4 regions of the Streptomyces sp. NPDC048278 genome follow, and region 4 is predicted to be linked to each of the others. Evidence: riboswitches for the same ligand, from Rfam matches in the RefSeq annotation. Region 4 holds a riboswitch; each other region holds the start of a gene.
What was found. Region 4 has a riboswitch for cobalamin ahead of metF (methylenetetrahydrofolate reductase [NAD(P)H]). Riboswitches for the same ligand answer to the same signal wherever they lie in the genome.
Positions count from the first base shown of each region.

Region 1 (3,276 bases), on a different contig from region 4:
GACGAGGAACCCGGCGACGAGGGCCTGGTCCTCCGGCGAGAGCAGTGCGACGGTCCCGAAGAAGGAGGCGAAGACGCCGCCGCGGTCGATGTCGCCGACCACGAGCACGGGCAGCCCGGCGTTCCGGGCGATCCCCATGTTCACGATGTCGGTCCGGCGCAGGTTGATCTCCGCCGGACTGCCGGCCCCCTCACAGATCACCGCGTCATACGTGCCCCGCAACTCGGCGAGACAGTCGAGCACCGTCCCGAGCAGCTTCTGCTGCCGCCCGCCGTGGTAGCCGCGCGCGCTCAGTTCGCCGACGGGCCTGCCGAGCAGCACGACCTGACTGCTCTGCTCGCCGCCGGGCTTGAGCAGCACGGGGTTCATCAGCGCGGTCGGCTCCACCCGGCAGGCCTGCGCCTGCATGGCCTGCGCCCGCCCGATCTCGGCTCCTTCGCGCGTGACAAAGGAGTTGAGCGACATGTTCTGCGCCTTGAACGGCGCGACCTTCACACCCTGCCGCACCAGCCACCGGCAGATACCGGCGGTGACGACACTCTTCCCGGCGTCGGAGGTGGTACCGGCGACGAGGAGGCCTCCGTTGTTCATGACGCCCGCCCCGAGCGCGATCCGCGCAGCAGGGCCCCCGCCGCGCTCACCCCCAGCGCCAGCCACCCCACGCGCCGCGACAACCGCACCGCCCGCCCGATGTCCGCGACTTCCACGGCCCGTCCCTCCCCGTTCAGCACCGGCCGGTGCTCGACCCGGCCCCCGTACGACAACGTCCCCCCGAGCCGGACCCCCAACGCCCCCGCGAAGGAAGCCTCCACGGGCCCGGCATTGGGACTCGGATGCTTCGCCGCGTCGGTCCGCCAGGCCCGTACGGCTCCCCGCGGGTCGTCCCCGGCCGCCGCGGCCAGTACGGCGGTGAGCCGTGCCCCCGGCCATCCGGCCACGTCGTCCAGGCGCGCGGAGGCCCACCCGTACCGCCGGTACCGGGCCGACCTGTGACCCACCATCGCGTCCAGGGTGTTGACGGCGCGGAACCCGACCAGACCGGGGACGCCGGCCACGGCTCCCCACACCAGCGCGCCCACGACCGCGTCGCTCGTGTTCTCGGCGACGGACTCCACGACCGCCCGCGCGATCCCGTCGGCGTCCAGGGCCTGCGGATCCCGTCCGCACAGATGCGGCAGCCGCGCCCGGGCCGCCTCGACGTCGCCGGCCTCCAGGGCCCGCCCGACGCCGCGGGCCTCGCGCGCGAGCGAAGTACCGCCGACCACGGCCCAGGTGGCGGCGGCGGTGAGAGCGACGGACGCGGCGGTGGACGGCCGTACGACCCGCTGGGCCACGGCGCCCAGCGCCACGGCGCCGCCGGCGCACACCGCGGTGTGCAGCGCGCCCCACCCGCGGTGGTCCCGCCACAGCACCCGCTCCACGGCGCCTGCCGCCCGTCCGAACACGGCGACCGGATGCCCTCGGCGCGGATCGCCGAGCAGCAGATCACCGAGTAGGCCGGCGGCGGCACCGTACGCGAAGACGCGATCGGCACCCATCGGCTCAGCCGGCCGAGGGGTCGGCGACGGGGTCGGGAACGGGCCGGGTACTCGACCTCGATCGGCAGCCGCGCATGGCGTTATGTCCTCACTCAGGGTGTCCGCGCCCTGGTTCGACGAGACCGGCGGTGGGAGTTCCTGGCTTCCGGGGACTGCTACCCCGGTGACAGTGGCGGGACCGCGCCGGATTCACACCGGCTTCCTCCCTTGCCGCCGTACATGGCTCCGGAAGTCCACCACGCCCCGGAAGACCCGTCAACTTGCCTTTGACCTGCAACGGAGGAGTGTGCTGAGGCCCACACACTGGCCGGTTCGCTCACTGGCCGACCGGCCCCTGTCTCCCTAGACTGAAACCGAGGATCCGGCGAGCGGTAGGGCGAGTGGCGGAGGGCGATTGCGACCCATTCCTCGGGGGGCCTGCGCGGCTGCGTGCGGTGACGCTACGGTTTACGGGCATCAACGGACACCTTCGAGGCGCCAATTCGCGAGTCGAGGAGGTCGGTGTGATCGACGGGGGCCCGTCCGCGAGTGCCTGGCGTATCAGCAGCTATTCGATGACTGGCGAAACCTGCGTGGCGGTCGCAGTCGTCGCGGGGGAGGTGCTGGTCCGCGACTCGAAGGACCTGACCGGCTCGGCCTTCATCTGTCTCGCGTGCGAGCCGTGGCACCTGTTCCTCGTGGGACTCAGATCGCGCGGCTTGAGTGACGCCGAGCCGATGTGACCGACCTGGGAGGGGGACCGGATGGGGAGCGACAGTGGGGGCCGCGGGGTGCACCGACCGGACTGGCTCGTCCTTGCGGCGTACTGCGTGGTGTGCGGTCTGGCGGCGAGCGTGGTGGGGGCCGCGACTTCGTTTCTGGCGGACGGCACCAGGGACAGGCTGATCGTCTGGGGAGCCGTGGCGACGGCCGTTGCCCTGGCCGGCGGTGTGGGATGGGGGTACGGCCCGGATCCGGTCCGTCGTCTGGTGAGAATCACTCTCGCCCGCCCCGGCCGGAGCGCCGCAGAAAGCGACCGAGAGCGACACCGACCGCACTGATCGCGCTCGTGGCGGCGAGTCCCAGTGCGATACCTATCGGCCTGGGTATGGACAGTTGGATGCCACGCGCCGCGTAGCAGAGAAAGCCCAGGGAGAGTACGACCGCGACCGTGCACAGGCTTGCGGTGACGAACCGCTGGATCGCGGTCCTGGAGAACGCCTTGTCCTCCGCGATCCGCCGGTCTTTCTCCCCATTTCGGATGTCCTCGTAGTTCTTGGTCTTCCGGGCGTTGTCCGTGACGCGGTCGATCAGTTCGTTGTCCGACAGGGAACCGGAACTCTGCAGCTCCTCAGGGGACGCAACGGTCCCCTCCGTCACACCGGACGGCTCACGTCCCCGGGGCCGCAGTGCTGCAGTGAGTCGTTCGGTGAGCCGCCCCATCGCCCCTCCTGTCGGGCCCATGGCCTAACTGGTGCCGAAGTCCCGTGCGGCGTCATCGATCAGAGCGACGGCGTCGTCGTCCGAGAGCGCCATGTCGGTGAGCAAGGCGAAGCATTCCTGGTATCGGGCGACGAGTTCATGGTCGTCCCTGATGGCGAGCTGTCCCGCCGAGTGCTCCACCCACAGCAGGTCGTCGTCGTCCTTGAAACCGAGCAGGACGAAACTGCCGAGCGTCGCGTAGTGGGCGCCCGCGCCGAAGGGCAGTACCTGGAGGGTTACCCGGGGGTGCTCCATCAGCGTCTTGATGTGCTGCAGT
Region 1 is NZ_JBEZLP010000003.1:68,165-71,440, reverse strand. Features, by position in the region: gene AB0D74_RS06520 (cobyric acid synthase) at 1-591, opposite strand, end outside; gene AB0D74_RS06515 (cobalamin biosynthesis protein) at 588-1,538, opposite strand; cobalamin riboswitch at 1,651-1,791, opposite strand; gene AB0D74_RS06510 (DUF397 domain-containing protein) at 2,042-2,260, shown strand; gene AB0D74_RS06505 (hypothetical protein) at 2,514-2,960, opposite strand; gene AB0D74_RS06500 (helix-turn-helix transcriptional regulator) at 2,985-3,276, opposite strand, start outside.
Region 1: it holds a riboswitch for cobalamin, as region 4 does, so the genes downstream of both, AB0D74_RS06515 (cobalamin biosynthesis protein) here and metF (methylenetetrahydrofolate reductase [NAD(P)H]) in region 4, are expected to answer to the same signal.

Region 2 (3,276 bases), on a different contig from region 4:
ACCGAGGTCCGGGACGCCCTGCGACGGGTCGACGCGTCGACGGGTCGGTGAGCCGCGGACGCGACGGACGGGGGAAGATCGTCCCTGACCCACGCGACCACCCGCTTCTGGAAGGAACCGACGAGATCATGCGCCTCATCGTGGCCGGCGGCCCGGCGGAGGTGTCCGGATGACCGGCGCCGAGGAACACGTCCTGCTGCACGTCGACGGACGGGCCGGGCACATCACGCTCAACCGGCCGAAGGCCATCAACGCGCTGTCGCACGCCATGGTGCGCCGCATCGACGAGGCGCTCACGGAGTGGGAGCACGACCCCGCCGTGCAGACCGTCGTCGTCACCGGTGCGGGGGAGCGCGGTCTGTGCGCGGGCGGGGACATCCGCGCCGTCCACGACGACGCCAGGGACGGCGACGGGTCGGCGGCAGCCGCGTTCTGGCGGGACGAGTACCGGCTCAACGCCCGTATCGCCCGGTACCCGAAGCCGTACGTCGCGCTCATGGACGGCATCGTGATGGGCGGCGGGGTCGGTGTCTCGGCGCACGGCAGCGTCCGGATCGCCACCGAGCGGTCGCGGATCGCCATGCCGGAGACCGGGATCGGCTTCGTCCCCGACGTCGGCGGCACCTACCTGCTCGGCCGCGCGCCCGGCGAACTCGGCACCCATCTCGCCCTGACCGGCGCTTCGATCGGCGCCGCCGACGCCGTGCTCTGCGGACTCGCCGACCACTGCCTCCCGGCCGGCACGGTCCCCGCGTTCGTCGCCGACCTCGCCGCCCTGCCGGTACCCGAGGCGCTCGCCCGGCGCGTACGGCAGGCGCCCGAGGGGGAGTTGGCCGGACACCGGGCGTGGATCGACGCCTGCTACGCGGCCGGCACCGTCGAGGAGATCGTCCGGCGGCTGCTCGCGCACGGCGACCCGGCGGCGAAGGAGACGGCGGACACCCTGCTCACCAGGTCACCCACCGCCCTGAAGGTCACGCTCGCGGCCCTGCGCCGGGCCCGCGAACTCGGCTCGCTGGAACGGGTCCTGGACCAGGAGTACCGCGTCTCCTGCGCGACCCTCGCGACCCACGACCTGGTGGAGGGCATCCGCGCCCAGGTCGTCGACAAGGACCGCACCCCGCGCTGGTCCCCGGCCACCCTCGCCGAGGTCACCGACGCCGACGTCGACCGCTTCTTCGCCCCGCTCGGCGCACGCGAACTCGGCCTTGCGCCACCCGCCTGAGCCGCCCGCCTGAGCCGCTCCCGCCCACCGCCCATCAGGCGCGAGACGAAGATCACGCCTGGTGGTGCGGTCTTGGCCGTTTCTTTGCCAGGCGGTACGGTCGGTCCGATATCGATGACGGCGAGACGGAAGCCGGTGGGAGTCCGGCACGGTCGCGCCACTGTATGCGAGAGCCCCAGGGCCTCTCGTGAGTCAGACCCGTGGCCGTCGTCCTGTGCACCACCGAGATGGGACGCGAACTCCCAGAGGAGGTTCTGCCATGGCGCAGACCGTCGCTCAGCCGACAGCCACCACCCCCGTCGTCCCCGCCAAGCTGCCGCTGTCCGCGATAGCTCCCTGGGCGGTCTTCTTCGGCATCCTGATGCTCGTCCTGCTCTACTTCGTCGGCGCCGAGCAGGGCGCCACCTCCGTGGTCAGCGGCACGGACGTCCACGAGTGGGTGCACGACGCCCGCCATCTCCTCGGCTTCCCCTGCCACTGACCCGAGGGGCACCGAACACATCATGAACTCCGCAACCGTAAGAAACCTCCTGGTGCGGGGCATGCTCGCCGGTCTCGTCGCCGGCGTGCTCGCCCTGGTGGTCGCCTACCTCCTCGGTGAGCCGAGCGTCGACAAGGCGATCAGCTTCGAGGACGCCCACTCGCACGAGCACGAGATGGAGGTCGTCTCCCGCTCCCTGCAGTCCACCGCCGGCCTCGCCACCGGTGTCCTCGTCTACGGGGTCGCCTTCGGCGGCATCGCCGCCCTCGCCTACTGTTTCGCCCTCGGCCGCGTCGGCCGCTTCTCGCCGCGGGCGACGGCACTGCTGCTGTCCGGCTGCGCCCTGGTCGCCGTGTACGTGGTGCCGTTCCTGAAGTACCCGGCCAACCCGCCGTCGGTGGGCGACCCGGACACCATCGGCAAGCGGACCACGCTCTACTTCCTGATGATGCTGCTCAGCGTGCTCCTCGCGGTCGCCGCCACCATCCTCGGCAAGCGGCTCCAGCCGCGGTTGGGCACATGGTGGGCGGCCGTCCTCGCGGTGGCCGCGTTCGCCGTCGTCATCGGACTCGCCTACCAGTTCCTGCCGGTCATCAACGAGGTGCCCGCGGACTTCCCGGCCACCCTGCTGTGGCGGTTCCGGCTCTCGGCGCTCACCATCCAGGTGGTGCTGTGGGGCGGATTCGGCCTGCTGTTCGGCGAGTTGGCCGAACGCGTCCTCCACCCGAAGCCGGCGAAGGCACCGACCGCCGCGCGCACGGTGCCCGCTCCCCACTGACCGGCACCGCACGGCACCGCTGGGCACCGCATTGCACGGCACCACGCCACACCGAACGACACGAGAGGGCCCCCGGATACGTCCGGGGGCCCTCTCCCCTTCGGCCGGCTCCGCCCCGGCCGGCCGGCGGGCCTCTGCGAACAGCGCACGCCCGCCGCGGTACGTCTGCTGTGAACCGGCCGTGAACCCGCCGTGTCTTCGGCGCGCGGCCGGTGCCGCACTCGCGTTCGTGGCCGCTGACAAGGAAAGATGGGCGGCGAGCGATCGATCAACGACTGCGGAGGAAGTGGACTCATGCCGCATGAGCGAGCGGGCCGGCCGGCGGCTCCGGAGGACCTCGTCGACGTGGCCCGGCTGGTCACGGCCTACTACGCGCTGCACCCCGACCCGTCCGACCCCGGCCAGCGGGTGGCGTTCGGCACCTCGGGACACCGCGGATCGTCGCTGACGACCGCGTTCAACGAGGACCACATCGCCGCGACCAGCCAGGCCATCTGCGAGTACCGGAGCGGCCAGGGCACCGACGGCCCGCTCTTCCTGGGCGCCGACACCCACGCCCTGTCCGAGCCGGCCAAGGTCACCGCCCTGGAGGTGTTCGCCGCCAACGGCGTGACCGTCCTCGTCGACAGCGCCGACGGCTACACCCCCACCCCCGCGGTCTCGCACGCCATCCTCACCCACAACCGGGGCCGTACCACCGGACTCGCGGACGGCGTCGTCGTCACGCCCTCGCACAACCCGCCCGCCGACGGCGGCTTCAAGTACAACCCGCCCAGCGGCGGCCCCGCCGCC
Region 2 is NZ_JBEZLP010000009.1:59,614-62,889, forward strand. Features, by position in the region: gene AB0D74_RS17970 (enoyl-CoA hydratase/isomerase family protein) at 170-1,225, shown strand; cobalamin riboswitch at 1,307-1,448, shown strand; gene AB0D74_RS17975 (CbtB-domain containing protein) at 1,485-1,706, shown strand; gene AB0D74_RS17980 (CbtA family protein) at 1,729-2,484, shown strand; gene pgm (phosphoglucomutase (alpha-D-glucose-1,6-bisphosphate-dependent)) at 2,779-3,276, shown strand, end outside.
Region 2: it holds a riboswitch for cobalamin, as region 4 does, so the genes downstream of both, AB0D74_RS17975 (CbtB-domain containing protein) here and metF (methylenetetrahydrofolate reductase [NAD(P)H]) in region 4, are expected to answer to the same signal.

Region 3 (3,276 bases), on a different contig from region 4:
TGGTCGGGTCCGGGGTCAGCGAGCTGCTGCACGCGGCCACGATCGCGGTCGCCGGCGAGGTCCCGCTGAAACGCCTCCGGCACGCCGTCGCGCCGTTCCCCACGGTCAGCGAGATCTGGGTGTTCCTCGTCGCCGCGTACCGGCACCGGCGGGCGCAGCAGCAGGCGGACGCCGGCTGACACCCCGTCGGCCGTGACGGCCGCAGCGCCCGGTTCGTCAGCTGCGGAAGAGCTCGTTCAGGTCCGACTGGGAGATCTGGTCCCGGGCGTAGGTGAAGGTGCCGCGCTCGGCCAGCTCGCGGGCCGCGGCGAGCAGGTGTGCGTACATCGCCCGGGCGATGCTGCCGCCCACCGTGACCCGGCGCACGCCGAGTTCGCGGAGGTCGGCCAGGGACAGGGCGCCTCCGGTCAGGCCCATCACCACGTTCAGCGGGCCGTCGATCTCCCGCACCAGGCTGCCGATCGTCTTGGCGTCGGCCGCGCCCGGCACGAACGCGCAGTCGGCGCCCGCCGCCAGGTACGCGTTGGCCCGCCGGACCGCCTCGTCGAGCGGGCCGCCGGTGAGCAGCACGTCGGTCCGGCCGACCAGGACGAACGGCTCGCCGGCCGCGTCGATCGCCTCGCGCGCGGCGCGGATCCGGTCGGCCGCGAGCTCCGGCTCGTACAGCGGGCGGGAGCGGTCGCCCGTGAAGTCCTCGATGTTGCCGCCGGCGGCCCCGGCCGCGAGGGTCGTCGAGACCGTCTCGGCGACGGTCCCGGGCGCCTCGCCGAACCCGTCCTCCAGGTCCGCGCTCACCGGGATCCGGACCTCGGCGGCGATCTCACGGATCCGGCCCACCATGGTGGCGCGGTCGACCCGGCCGCCGCCGTAGTCGTGGTCCGCACGGCCCAGGGAGAAGGCGATGCCCGCGCTGGTGGTGGCCACGGCCGGGAAACCGGCCGACTCCAGGACGCGGGCGCTGCCCGCGTCCCAGGCGTTGGGGAGCAGGAAGCAGCCCTCCCGGTGCAACTCCACGAAGCGTGCGGCCCGTTCCCTGCGTTCAGTGTCCACGTCCGTCAGTGTGTCAGCCGGCACCGACAATCAGGCGTCAGCGGCTCCCCGAGATGTCCAGGGCGACGTCCGTGACCACGTCCCCCGGCCCGCCGACCAGCTTGCGACGCCCCGCCTCGACCAGGACGGTCGTACGACGACGGCGGCGGCGACCGCCATCGTGCCGAGCGCGCCGGTCGGGACGGTGTCACCGGCCCGCAGCGGGGGGGGTGGCAGCTGCATCGCGACCCCTGGCTTCGCCGGGTCCACGGCGGTCGCGGTGCTCTCGGTGGCGGTACCGTGCGACCGCTTCCGCCCTGCACAGCCGGCCCCGGCGGTGCGGACGGCGGCCCTGGGCCTCCCGGGCGCTGCGGAGCGGTGGCACCCCTGGGACGGGGACACGGCCCGTGCGTACGTCGTAAGGTGGCCCTCGCAGCTGGTTCGCCCTGTCAGCCGGACAGGGTGTCGCAAGAGGGAACCCGGTGGGAATCCGGGACTGCCCCGCAGCGGTGAGCGGGAACGACCGCCGTCATACGCACTGGATCCACCGGATCCGGGAAGCGACGGCCAGTAGGTGTCCTCCGGAGGAGGGCGTGCCCGCGAGTCCGAAGACCTGCCAACTGCCCGTGCGCGAACCACTCGTGCGCGGACATCCCGGTGACCTCGTGGGCGGGTCGGCGTGCATACCGAGCGGACGGCCACGGGCCGTCTCCGTCCGGTCCGTCACCCCTTCGCGCCCCCGTCCCGTCGCCGGGATCTCAGGGAATCGTCTCGCGAAGGAGATCTCCGTGACCACCGAGTCCGCAGCCGCGGCAGCCCGGGCCACCGTGTACGGCTACCCCCGCCAGGGGCCGGCCCGGGAACTGAAGAAGGCGACCGAGAGCTACTGGAAGGGCCGGCTCACCGCCGACGCCCTGCGGGCCTCCGCCGCCGAACTGCGCCGCTCCACCTGGCGGCAGCTGGCCGAGGCCGGCATCCACGAGGTGCCGACCGGCGACTTCTCGTACTACGACCACGTCCTCGACACCACCGTGATGGTCGGCGCCGTCCCCGAGCGGCACCGGGCCGCCGTCGACGCCGACGCGCTCGACGGCTACTTCGCCATGGCCCGCGGCACGCAGGACGTCGCGCCGCTGGAGATGACGAAGTGGTTCGACACCAACTACCACTACCTGGTGCCGGAGTTGGGTCCCGACACCGTCTTCGCCGCGGACTCCGCCAAGCAGGTGGGCGAACTGGCGGAGGCGCTGGCCCTCGGGCTCGCCGCCCGGCCGGTGCTGGTCGGCCCGGTCACCTATCTGCTGCTCGCCAAGCCGGCGCCGGGCGTGCCCACCGGCTTCGACCCGCTGACCCTCCTCGACCGGCTGCTCCCGGTCTACGCCGAGGTGCTCGCCGACCTGCGGGCGGCCGGCGCGGAGTGGGTGCAGCTCGACGAGCCCGCCCTGGTCCAGGACCGCACCCCGGCCGAACTCAACGCCGCCACCCGTGCCTACCGCGATCTCGGCGCCCTCGCCGACCGGCCGAAGCTCCTGGTCGCCTCCTACTTCGACCGGCTCGGCGAGGCCCTGCCGGTGCTGGCCAAGGCCCCGGTCGAGGGGCTCGCCCTCGACTTCACCGGGACCGGCGCCGCCAACCTGGACGACCTCGCGGCCGTCGGCGGGCTGCCCGGCAAGCGCCTGGTCGCCGGTGTGGTCAACGGCCGCAACATCTGGGTGAACGACCTGTCGGCGTCCCTCACCACCCTCGGCACCCTGCTGGGCCTCGCCGACCGGGTCGACGTCGCCGCGTCCTGCTCCCTCCTGCACGTCCCCCTCGACGCCGCCGCCGAGCGGGACATCGAGCCGCAGATCCTGCGCTGGCTGTCCTTCGCGAGGCAGAAGACGGCCGAGGTCGTCACCCTCGCCAAGGGCCTCGCCCAGGGCACCGACACCATCGCCGCCGAACTCGCCGCCAACCGCGCCGACCTGGTCTCCCGGGCGACTTCACCGATCACCCGTGACCCCGCCGTGCGCGCCCGCGCCGCGGCCGTCACCGAGTCCGACGCCCGCCGCTCGCAGCCGTACGCCGAACGCTCCGCCGCCCAACGCGCCCATCTGCGGCTGCCGTTGCTGCCCACGACGACCATCGGGTCGTTCCCGCAGACCGGCGAACTGCGCACCGCACGCGCCGACCTGCGCGCCGGACGCATCGACACGGCCGGGTACGAGGACCGGGTGCGGGCCGAGATCCAGGAGGTGGTCGCCTTCC
Region 3 is NZ_JBEZLP010000034.1:61,807-65,082, forward strand. Features, by position in the region: gene AB0D74_RS39695 (NAD(P)/FAD-dependent oxidoreductase) at 1-179, shown strand, start outside; gene AB0D74_RS39700 (isocitrate lyase/phosphoenolpyruvate mutase family protein) at 217-1,050, opposite strand; gene AB0D74_RS39705 (hypothetical protein) at 1,088-1,174, opposite strand; partial or broken gene AB0D74_RS39710 (IclR family transcriptional regulator) at 1,259-1,390, shown strand; cobalamin riboswitch at 1,450-1,665, shown strand; gene metE (5-methyltetrahydropteroyltriglutamate--homocysteine S-methyltransferase) at 1,818-3,276, shown strand, end outside.
Region 3: it holds a riboswitch for cobalamin, as region 4 does, so the genes downstream of both, metE (5-methyltetrahydropteroyltriglutamate--homocysteine S-methyltransferase) here and metF (methylenetetrahydrofolate reductase [NAD(P)H]) in region 4, are expected to answer to the same signal.

Region 4 (3,276 bases):
GCGCGTCGCGGAGGGCGGCGACGTCGTGGGTGCGGATGTAGTCCGCCCCGCTGCGCGCGGCGTAGAGCTCGGCCGCCAGTGTGGCCGGACCGATCCCGGAGACGGTGCTCCCGGTGAGCGTCCGCAGGAACGACTTCCGGGACGGCGAGATCAGCACCGGCAGGTCGAAGCGCGCTTTGAGCTGTTCGAGCCCGGCCAGGGTCCGCAGCGACGGTTCGGGGCCGCTGCCGAGGAAGTAGCCGAGTCCCGGATCGATGACCAGCCGGTCGCGTCCCACCCCGGCCGCTTCCAGTGCGGCCAGGCGACCGGCGAAGAACTCCTCGATTCCCCGGCACACCTCCCCGGCATCGGTCCGCACCTCCGTGGCGGGCCCGTGCCGCTGGACGGAGTGCATGACGACGAGCCGGCAGCCGGTCCCGGCGAGTGCCGCGTACCGGTCCGGATCGTCGAAGCCCTGGATGTCGTTGAGGTACGCGGCGCCCCGCGCGGCGGCGAACAACTGGGTCGCGGGCCGGTACGAGTCGACCGACACCGGAACGCCCTCGGCGACCAGCTGGTCGAGCACGTCGGCCAGCCGTCCGATCTCCTCGGCCTCCGTCACCTGCTCGGCTCCCGGGTGACTCGCGGCGGGCCCGAGTTCGATGACGTCGGCCCCCTCCGAGCGCAGTCGGCGCGCGTGCGCCACTGCCGCCTCCGAGGACAGGAACCGGTTCCCGTCCGAGAACGAGTCTCTGGTGATGTTGACGATCCCGACCAGGGACGGCCGGCGGATTCCCACGGGCGCGTAGGGTGTGTGCTCAGCCATGGTGGAGTTCGAGTTTCTGGTAGATCTCCGTCGTCACCGTCGAGAAGTTCATGGTCATGAAGTGCAGCCCGGGAGCCTCTTCGGCGAGCAGACGGCGGCACATCCGGGTGGCGTGGTCGATGCCGAGCGCCCTGACGGCCTGTGGATCGTCCTGTGCGGCGAGCATGTTCTCGGCCAGCCGGGCCGGGAAGGCGGCGGTGGAGAGGGTGGGAATGCGGCGCAGTGAGCGGATGGTGGTGACCGGCATGATCTCCGGGATGACCGGTGTCTCGCATCCGGCCGCCGCCACGCGGTCGCGGAAGCGCAGGTAGTCGTCGACGTCGAAGAACATCTGGGTGATGGCGTAGTCGGCCCCGGCCCGGCACTTGTCGACGAAGTGACGGATGTCGGCGTCCCGGTGGGAGGAGCGCGGGTGCATCTCGGGGAAGGCCGCGACGCCGACGCAGAAGTTCCCGGACTCCTTGATCAGGCTGACCAGTTCGGCCGCGTAGCGCACCCCTTGCGGATGTGGGGTCCAGGGGCCGAGGGGATCACCCGGAGGGTCGCCGCGGAGGGCGAGGATGTTGCGCACGCCCTGGTCGGCGTAGTGGCCGAGGATGTTGCGCAGTTCGGCGACGCTGTGGCCGACCGCGGTGAGGTGGGCGACCGGGGTGAGCGTGGTCTCCTGGGCGATCCGCCCGGTGATGCCGACGGTCCGGCCGCGCGTCGAGCCGCCGGCACCGTAGGTCACGGAGACGAAGGTGGGCGACAGGGCCTCCAACCGACGGATCGCGGTCCAGAGGCCGGCTTCGGCCGCCGCGCTGCGTGGTGGCATGAACTCGAACGAGTAGGAGCGGCCCCCCTGTTCGAGGAGGTCGCGAATGGACGCCGCGCTGTCCGGCCGTGTGCTGGGCATACCGAGAGCCATGGGCTGATGCTTTCTCCGAGGCCAGACCGGGGGAGCGCGGCAGGCGCGTCCTCCCCGGCCGAAGGGACGTGCGGTCAGGCGGCGGACATCGCCCTGGGCCCGGTCTGCGGCAGCTCGGCCGCTTCCTCGGCTGCGGACTTGGTGGTCACGGAGATCTCCTTCGCGAGACGATTCCCTGAGATCCCGGCGACGGGACGAGAGCGCGAAGGGGTGACGGAACCGGGCGGGCGTGACCTTGCGCGGCATGGCGCGGTCGTCCGCTCGGTATGTACGCCGACCCGCCCACGAGGTCACCGGGATGTCCGCGTACGGAGTCGTCCGCACACGGGCAGCCGGCAGGTCTTCGGACTCACGGGCACGCCCTCCTCGTCGGAGGACACCTACTGGCCGTCGCTTCCCAGACCCTGTACGCCGGGTCCAGTGCGTATGACGGCGGTCGTTCCCGCTCACCGCTGCGGGGCAGTCCCGGATTCCCACCGGGTTCCCTCTTACGACGCATCCCGCCTGGCGGACGGGGCGAACCAGCTGCACCAGCCAGCGTAAGGGGACGGCGGCGAGTCTGGAGGGTTACGTCCATCATTCGGATGGAGAGCCGGCACCCGCGGGTGACCGGTGTGGATACGGCGGCGGGCGGGAGACGCCGCACACGCGTCTCCCGCCCGCCCCCTTTTCCCACCCGCGCCTGCCGGACCCTCACCCGGCAGCGCGCCCCGGGCCCCTCGGCCCGCCGTCGCCAGGGTGCTCAGTCCTGGACGTAGGTGTGGAAGCCCCGGCCGGTCTTGCGGCCCAGCAGCCCCGCCTCGACCATCCGCTGGAGCAGCGGCGGAGGTGCGTAGAGGGGTTCACGGAACTCGTCGTAGAGGGACTCGGCGATCGAGGCGACGGTGTCGAGCCCGATCAGGTCCGCCAGCTTCAGCGGGCCCATGGGGTGGGCGCAGCCCAGTTCCATGCCGGTGTCGATGTCCGCGGCGGTGGCGAAGCCGGACTCGGCCATCCGGACGGCGGACAGGAGGTAGGGGACGAGGAGGGAGTTGACGACGAAGCCCGCCCGGTCCCGGGAGCGGATGACCGTCTTGCCCAGCGTTTCGGTGGCGAAGCGCTCGATGCCGGTCGCGGTCTCGGGGGCGGTGTGCAGGGAGGTCACGACCTCCACGAGCGGCAGGACCGGTACGGGGTTGAAGAAGTGCAGGCCCACGACCCGGTCGGCGCGGCCGGTGGCCATGCCGAGCCGCATGACCGGCAGGGAGGAGGTGTTGGTGGCCAGGATCGCGTTCGGGTCCTCGACGATCTTGTCGAGGGCGGCGAAGATCTCCGTCTTCGCGTCGGCGTTCTCGACGACGGCCTCGATGACCAGCTGCCGGTCGGCCAGCGCGTCGAGCTCACCGGTGAACACGAGGCGGGCCATGGCGTCCTGGGCGACGGTGGGTGCCAACTTGCCGCGCTCGACGGCGCGTTCGAGGGAGGAGGCCACCCGCTCCCGGGCGGCGCGGGCAGCGGTGGCGTCGGCCTCGCAGACCACGGTGTCCAGGCCGGCCCGCGCGCACACCTCCGCGATCCCCGCGCC
Region 4 is NZ_JBEZLP010000037.1:60,328-63,603, reverse strand. Features, by position in the region: gene folP (dihydropteroate synthase) at 1-805, opposite strand, end outside; gene metF (methylenetetrahydrofolate reductase [NAD(P)H]) at 798-1,712, opposite strand; cobalamin riboswitch at 2,029-2,253, opposite strand; gene AB0D74_RS41280 (3-hydroxybutyryl-CoA dehydrogenase) at 2,455-3,276, opposite strand, start outside.